DNA from 2 places in the Lysinibacillus sp. C5.1 genome. Region 2 is predicted to be linked to the other one. Evidence: riboswitches for the same ligand, from Rfam matches in the RefSeq annotation. Region 2 holds a riboswitch; the other holds the start of a gene.
What was found. Region 2 has a riboswitch for S-adenosylmethionine ahead of I5435_RS20415 (bifunctional homocysteine S-methyltransferase/methylenetetrahydrofolate reductase). Riboswitches for the same ligand answer to the same signal wherever they lie in the genome.

Region 1: it holds a riboswitch for S-adenosylmethionine, as region 2 does, so the genes downstream of both, I5435_RS18100 (methionine ABC transporter ATP-binding protein) here and I5435_RS20415 (bifunctional homocysteine S-methyltransferase/methylenetetrahydrofolate reductase) in region 2, are expected to answer to the same signal.

What each region holds. Positions count from the first base shown of each region.
Region 1 is NZ_CP066226.1:3,679,993-3,684,211, forward strand. Features, by position in the region: gene I5435_RS18090 (MetQ/NlpA family ABC transporter substrate-binding protein) at 1-698, opposite strand, end outside; gene I5435_RS18095 (methionine ABC transporter permease) at 766-1,434, opposite strand; gene I5435_RS18100 (methionine ABC transporter ATP-binding protein) at 1,424-2,452, opposite strand; SAM riboswitch class I at 2,536-2,640, opposite strand; gene I5435_RS18105 (thioredoxin family protein) at 2,697-3,008, opposite strand; gene I5435_RS18110 (toprim domain-containing protein) at 3,023-3,364, opposite strand; gene gcvH (glycine cleavage system protein GcvH) at 3,563-3,943, opposite strand; gene I5435_RS18120 (arsenate reductase family protein) at 4,025-4,219, opposite strand, start outside.
Region 2 is NZ_CP066226.1:4,153,474-4,157,692, forward strand. Features, by position in the region: gene metH (methionine synthase) at 1-763, opposite strand, end outside; gene I5435_RS20415 (bifunctional homocysteine S-methyltransferase/methylenetetrahydrofolate reductase) at 756-2,603, opposite strand; SAM riboswitch class I at 2,693-2,792, opposite strand; gene hemG (protoporphyrinogen oxidase) at 2,912-4,219, opposite strand, start outside.

The DNA.
Region 1 (4,219 bases), 470 kb from region 2:
GCATCTTTGATTGGGTTTAAGCCATTATCGATTGCGTAGTTTGAGTTGATAAGGACTGCGTCGCCTTCTTCGTTTTCAAACATTTGAACAAGTAGTTCTGGTGCAGTATTCGCATCAAATTTAAAGTCTTTCGGATTATCTACAATATCTTTAATTTCAGCTGCAGTTTTATCGATACCATCTTTTAATTTAATTAAGCCTTTTGCTTCTAATAATGACAGCATACGACCATGGTCTGAAACAGAATTAGATAATAAGATTGTTGCACCTTTAGGAAGGTCTTCAAGAGATTTATATTTTTTAGAGTAAATACCGATTGGCTCGATGTGTACACCGCCAGCATTTACAAAATCATAGTCATTATCTTTAATTTGTAAATTTAAATAAGGGATATGTTGGAAATAGTTTGCATCAATTGTTCCAGAATCTAAATCTTGGTTTGGTAATACATAATCTTGGTATGTTTCGATTTCTAAGTCAATGCCTTCTTTAGCTAAAATCGGTTTTGCTTTTTCTAAAATAACTGCGTGAGGTGTGTTAGAAGCACCTATTTTTAATGTTACTTTTTCTTCAGTTTTTGCACTGTCGTCTGCCTTATCTCCAGTTGTTGAACCTGCTTCATCTTTGTTACCAGCACCACAAGCTGCTAAAGCTAGTACAAGTACTGATAAAAATAATCCTGCTAATAACTTCTTCATTTGTCTACACTCCCTTTATTTTGTTCAAACAATAATATGTTAGCGGTAAATAACCGGTATAACCTTTTTAACGTTTGTCTGTTTTCGAAGTAATCATATCGCCAATCCATTGGATAATAAATACGACTACTAAGATCAAAATAGTTGCCATTAATGTCACATCTTGGCGATTACGTTGGAAGCCATCTAAAAAGGCTAAGTTTCCTAGACCGCCAGCACCAATAATACCAGCCATTGCTGTATAGCCAACAAGGGCAACAGCCGTTACCGTAATCCCAGAAATAAGTGCTGGTAATGATTCTGGAATTAGTACTTTCCATATAATCGTGGACGTTTTTGCACCCATTGAGCGCGCTGCTTCTATAACGCCCTTATCAATTTCTCGTAGTGCAATTAATACCATTCGTGCATAGAATGGTGCTGCACCGATAATAAGTGCTGGTAAAGCTGCATCTGCTCCACGGATTGTTCCAAGTAAAAACTTTGTAAACGGTATTAGTAAAATAATTAACACGATAAATGGTATCGAACGGAATATATTGACGATTGACCCCGTTAAAAAGTTTACGATTTTATTTGCCCATAGTTGGTTCGGGCTCGTTAAAAAGAGGATAATACCAATGGCTAAACCAAGTATGAACGTGATGACCGTTGAGATAGTGGTCATATAAAGTGTTTCATATGTGGCAGACCACATTTTTTCCCAGTCGACATTCGGAAAGAGATTAGTTAGCATCTGCAATCACCTCCGTTTGTACTTCAACTGTATTCAAATAATTTAATGCAGCTGCTACATTTGTCTCTGAGCCATCAATCTGCACAACAAGTGTGCCGTATGCGCCGTTTTTAGTTTGTGAGATATTACCATGAACAATACTAATTTCTACATCAAACTGCTTCACTAAATGCGATATTACGGGCTGCTCTGTTTTTTCTCCTACAAAGACAAGCTTGACCAATTGCCCTGTAGGATAATTCGCTCTAAGCTGTGCAACAGTCTCCTGCGTTTCCTTCGTATCAGTAATTTGAGAGACGAATTTTTTTGTAATTGCCGCTTGAGGTGCTTGGAACACTTGCAATACTTCACCGCGCTCTACAATTTCTCCAGCTTCCATCACCGCCACACGATGACAAATTTTGCGAATAACATGCATTTCATGCGTAATTAACACAATGGTTAAGCCTAATCGTTCATTAATATCAACTAGTAAATCGAGAATTGCATCTGTAGTTTCTGGATCAAGTGCAGATGTAGCTTCGTCACATAACAAAACTTCTGGATTATTGGCAAGGGCTCGCGCTATACCAACCCGTTGCTTTTGACCACCTGATAGCTGTGAAGGATACGCTTTATCGCGACCTTCTAAGCCAACGAGTGCAATTAGTTCTTTCACGCGTGCTTCTCGCTCACGCTTAGAAACGCCTGCTATTTCTAGTGGAAAAGCAATGTTTTCTGCCACTGTTCGGGACCAAAGTAAGTTAAAATGTTGGAAAATCATGCTTACCTTTTGTCTAGCATCACGGAGCTTTTGCCCCTTAATAGATGAAAATTCTTGATTATTGACCTTCACTGTACCTGTAGTAGGTTTTTCTAAACCGTTTAATAAACGAATCATCGTACTTTTACCAGCACCACTGTAGCCGATAATGCCAAAAATTTCACCTTTGTTAATCGAAAGATTTACATCTTTGACAGCAATCAATTCGCCATTTGCGGTTTTGTATTTCTTCGTAATATTTTGAAGCTGTATCATAGCGAATACTCCTTTTCTCATATAGAAAACCCCTTCTCTCAAGACAAGTAGAAGGGGTCACGTACTTTATACGCTAAACCGTTCTCTCATCTTTCAAAGATAAATCTTTGGGTGATTTGGCACCTTTTCACAAATGTGATGGTTGCCGGGCTTCATAGGGCACGTCCCTCCGCCGCTCTTTATAAGAGTTCGATATATTTAATAGTTTTTTAATATATTTGTTACTTTACCACGCTAGCAAAGTTCAGTCAATTGGTTTTTTTAACAATTCGTATAAAAATGGTACGGATTGAAAGGCATAAATCTTTTCAATAACCTCTCCTCCATCGCTAACAAGTAAACAAGGTACACTTTCAATTTGAAAATCAAAAGCTATTTGTTCTAAAAAATTGATATTTGCCTTGCCTATTTTTACCTCTGGCAGTAACTGTTCAATGATATTCATCATTTTAGATGCAACGGCACAAGTTCCGCACATCGGTGTATATAAATAAAAGGCAGTTTTGTCTCCAGACTGTACAGCCGTTTCCCACTGCTCTTTTGACCATTCTTCCATGATTTCACGCAACCTTACAAAATATATTCATTATGGATTGAAAAATGAGCACGCAATAAAATCGTCGCTAGCACTTTCCTCGGTGTTGTTTCTACTTCTTTATATGTTGGCATTGTCCGTAAATGCTCGGCCTCTGGATAATGTCTATCCATTAATGCACGTAGTTTATCGCCTGATGTATCCGCATCAAAAAATGTATAGAGCTCACAGCCCTCATATGGGTCGAGTAATTCTTCTAATTGATGCACACCAATTGTACCATTTGTACAAAGGATTGTAACATCTTCACTAAGAATAGGTTCAATTTGAAGCTTATCCGAACGGCCTTCCACGATTAAACATTTGCCTTCGAACATCACGCCACCCCCATTTAGACAGTTATCTACTACAGCATAACATTTGAATAACCGAATTTCATACTATTGCATCTCAACTTTTTAGCGTTTCCATTAATTCATGGCACTAGCAATTCCTAAGATTGCGCCGAAAAATTGTAGCATTATATAATAAAAAACGCCGGTAAATTTGCCGACGTTTTTCTATTACAGGCTTGTTTATTCTGCAATCAATTTTTCGTATTGCTCAGCTGTCATAAGGTTTTCAATCTCTGATGCATCAGCAGGCTCTACAACGATCATCCATGCTTTTTCATATGGTGATTCATTTACGAATTCTGGGCTATCTTCTAAGTCTGCATTTACTTCAACTACAGTACCTGAAATTGGTGCGTAAAGTTCAGAAACAGTTTTTACTGATTCTACGCTTCCGAATGGATCATCTGTTTTAATTTCGTCGCCAACTTGTGGAAGCTCAACGAAAACGATATCTCCTAGTTCTGATTGTGCGAAGTGAGAAATACCGATACGTACTTTACCATCTTCTAATTTTACCCATTCATGTTCTTCAGAGTAACGTAAGTCTTTAGGTGTGCTCATGCCAAAAACCCCTCCATAAATATGTAATATATTCACTATCAGTGTGCCATACTTCTTTCATAAAAACAAGGATAAAAGCAGTTATTTCCAAGCTTGCTCAAATTCTGTTTCTTTAAAACCTAACGTTACTTTTTTTCCATCTGTCACGATTGGTCGTTTAATTAGCATACCATCTGACGCAAGCAGTGTAAGTTGCTCATCTTCCGGCATTTCCGCCAATTTATCCTTCAATCCAAGTTCACGGTATTTCATGCCAGAAGTGTTAAAAAACTTCTT
Region 2 (4,219 bases):
CATTCGGATAACAGCTAATATAGCCAGTAGAAAGCTCTGCTAGTGAACGAATATGGTCGGTCATAAATTCTGGACCAGTTGCACAGTTTAAACCGACTGAAAGCGGCTTAATATGTTCGATTGATATGTAAAAAGCATCAATTGTTTGCCCTGCTAATGTTGTACCCATCGGTTCAATCGTGCCGGATATCATCACCGGTAATTCTTTGCCCGTCTCTTTAAACGCACGTGACACCCCTAGTGTCCCCGCTTTTACATTGAGCATATCTTGACTCGTTTCAAGTAGCAGTACATCTGAACCTGCTTCAATTAGAGCCTTTGCCTGTACATAAAAGTTTTCTTCTAGTTCATCAAAGGTAATACCGCCAGTGACTGATAACGTTTTCGTCGTTGGGCCCATCGCTCCGGCAACGAAACGTGGCCATTCTGAAGTAGAAAATTCATCCACTACTTTGCGTGCAATTTCCACAGCACGTTTATTAATCTCTTCCGCCTTAGCCCCAAGATTATATTCATTTAATACGAGAGGTGTACCGCCAAACGTATTTGTGCAAATGATATCCGCACCAGCTTCTAAATATTTTCGATGAACCTTTTCAAGCACATCGGGTCTAGTTAATACAAGATTCTCGTTACATCCATCAAGCTCCTCACCACCAAAATCTTCTGCTGATAAGTTTTCATTTTGAAGCATTGTACCCATTGCGCCATCCAGAATTAAAATTCGTTTCTCTAGTTGCTCTTCAATCAAGTGCTTAGCCATCTATACTTACTCCTTTTTTCTGTTCATCCAATTGTCCGATAAATTTCATTAATTCAAGCGTCATATCATAACGTAAAAACGGTGTAATTAAATAAATACCATTAAAATATTCTGCCGCTACTTCTACTAACTCTTTGGCAATTGCAATCCCTTCTAATGTTGAACGTTCTTTATCTTCACCACACGCCTTCATACGTGATAGTGCATCGTCTGATAATTTAATCCCTGGTACTTCATGATGTAAAAACTCGGCGCTCTTATAGCTCGTTACTGGCATAATACCAATATAGATTGGGGCGTCTAAATGCTTTGTTGCTTCATAAATTTCCACAATTTTTTCTTTTGTATAAACAGGTTGAGAAATAAAATAATCCGCACCATGTTCAATCTTTTTCTCTAAGCGTGCTACTGCACGATCTAATACACGAACATTGGGGTTAAATGCTGCCGCAACAGAAAAGTTTGCTTTCTTACGAAGTGGCTTACCGGAAAATGATATCCCCTCATTCAACTGTTTAATTAATTGAATAAGCTCCATGGATGAAACATCATAAACACTTGTGGCACCTGGGAAGTCTCCTACCTTTGTTGGATCTCCAGTAACCGCTAAAATATCATGAATGCCAAGTGCATTTAAGCCCATTAAATGGGATTGTAGACCAATTAAGTTACGGTCACGGCACGTAATATGCGTCAACGGTCGTACACCATGTGTCTCCTTTAATAACGCACCCATAGCGACATTACTAATGCGGGGAGACGCAAGCGAATTATCAGCCATCATCACGACATCTGCACCTGCTTCATATAATTTTTTTGCCCCTTGAATAAAACCGTCAATTTCTAGATGTCTTGGAGTGTCTAACTCTACGATAACCGAACGTTCGCGCTTCACCTTTTCATGTAGCGGTTCATATGTCGCAGGTTCCGCTTCCCGCACAATCTCTACTTTTTCAGGTTTCGTATACTTTGCTTCAACCGGCGTTAACTCTTCTAAATATTTCTTCGCAGCTGCTATATGCTTAGGTGTCGTACCACAACATCCACCGATTAAACGAACACCTTGGTCACGCAATGCAACTGCCGCTCGGCCAAAATAATCAGCTTCTGACTCATAAACGACACGCCCATCCTCTAAATCTAGTAGTGACGCATTTGGATATGCTGACATAAATGCTTTATCAGGAAGCTCCACACCTTCAAATGCTTGAATTGTATGATGGGGACCTAAACGACAATTGACGCCTACTACATCTGCACCAAGAGCTTGTAACTCATGTAATGCTTGATTTAACGTCATTCCATTTTGCAACACACCCGGCTCATGCATGGATACTTGTGCAATAATTGGTAGCTCTGTTTTGCTGCGTAACATTTTTAACGTTGCACTTAACTCTTCAAAATCATAATACGTTTCAAGTAAAAGACCATCAGGATTGCCTGCAAGTAACACATTTGCTTGTTCTTCAACAGTCAATAATATTTCCTCTAATGTAGCATCACTTTTACGAATGCCACGGATGCCACCAATTGTCCCTAAAACAAATTGCCCGCCATCAGCTGCCGCTCGTTTTGCAATCGTGATTGCCGCTTCATTAAATTGTTGCACTCGTGATTCTAAGCCGTAACGTGCTAATTTAATCGCATTTGCACCGTAAGTATTGGTCTGAATGACATCTGCACCAGCGGCTATATATTCTCTATGAATTTTTTCAATTAACTCCGGTCTTTGTACATTCATTTCCTCATGACAGTACTCTAAGCCGTAACCATATAATACTGTACCAATGGCTCCATCCGCAGTAAGCACATGTGTTTTTAACTTTTCTAGCAATCCCATAAATCGTAGCCCTCTCTTTCCTTGTATCCAAAATATAAAAAGCCTTCTTTTACAAAAAGAAGGCTTTAACGAATCGCAATTGTTGTTCCTTCTCATCTTCGACCAATAAGGTCTTCTGGATTTAGCACCTGACATAAGTTGGTTGCTGAAGCTTCATAGGGCCAGTCCCTCGGCTTCTCTTGATAAGAATATAGTATGAATTTTTCAAATAATTAAAAGAATCATATCGTTTACAGGCGATAGAGTCAAGACTATTTCACTTAACAAAGAAGATTTCTCACGAAAAAAATATTATTTTAGCTTTAACTTCACCGTGATACTAGTTTTTCCGCAAGCGCTTCGCCTATTTTTTTACCATTTTGAATACAAGCACCAATACCTACGCCGAAATATGAGCAACCTGCTATCGATAAGTTGGGATACCGTTCTGCAAGCTCCGCTGTTAAGCCTTTCAACGCCTCATGATGTGCCAAATCGTATTTTGGCATTTGATCGATCCACTTGGCTACATTTACAACCATTGGTTTTTCATCAATGCCTAAACTTTTCTTTACATCTTCTAATGCTACAGCTGTCAATTCTTCATCTGTCATCATACGTAATGTTTCATACGCAGGGTTAATGCTCTTATAAAAGAGGCGCACGAGCAATTTGCTATTAGCAGATGTATGTTTCCATTTTCGGCTTGTCCATGTTGCGGCATTGCATTGTACATTCGAGTTATGTGACACAATAAAGCCTGTCCCATCTGCCGGTAACACTGCGTCCGGTACATCAAAGCCCAAGTAAATGGTGATGGCAGAGGCTGTAGTAAATTCTTTAAAATAGCGATCCAAAGATGGGTCCTGTAATAAGCTTTGTACGGCTTCATTTGGCAGTGCTAATACTATGTGCTCAGCCTCAAACATGCTTCCATCTGCTAATGTAATTGTATAATGTTCTTCCTGTTTTTTTACATTGGTTGTCGCTACGCCTTTAATAATTTCTACATTTGTTAACGTTTCTTCAAGACGATGGATAAGTGATGATAAGCCCTGTTTAAACGAAATAAACTTTTTGTTGGAAGCTTTTACAAATTGTTCGCGATTTGCCTCAAAACCTTTAATAATACTACCGTACTCATTTTTATAGTCGATTATGTACGGTAAGGTAGATGCTATCGACAGTTGATGGAGGTCACCCGAATATACCCCAGCTAATACTGGTGCAATTTGATTTTGTACAAGTTCTTCCCCTAAGTAATATGTTAAAAACTCACCGATTGAGCTGTCCTTAGTAAAGCCTTTATTCGGCATTGTTAAATCTTGTAATGCCTGTTGTTTACCTGCTTCTGATACTAGTGTACTCGCTTCAAGAGACGCTAAACTCATTGGAATACCGAATGTTGAATCAGCAGGGATCGCATGTAATTCGTCATTTGTATAGATATAAGATACCCCTGTTTCGTTGTACACTAGCTCCCGTTCGAAATTAAGCTCCTGCACCAGCTCCATGACCCCTTTATGACGAGCCACAATCGAGTCAGCACCCGTTTCCATAATGAATCCTTGCTCATAAGCGGAATGTAACTTACCACCTAAGTAGGGATTTTTCTCAACAAGCACTAGTTTGACATC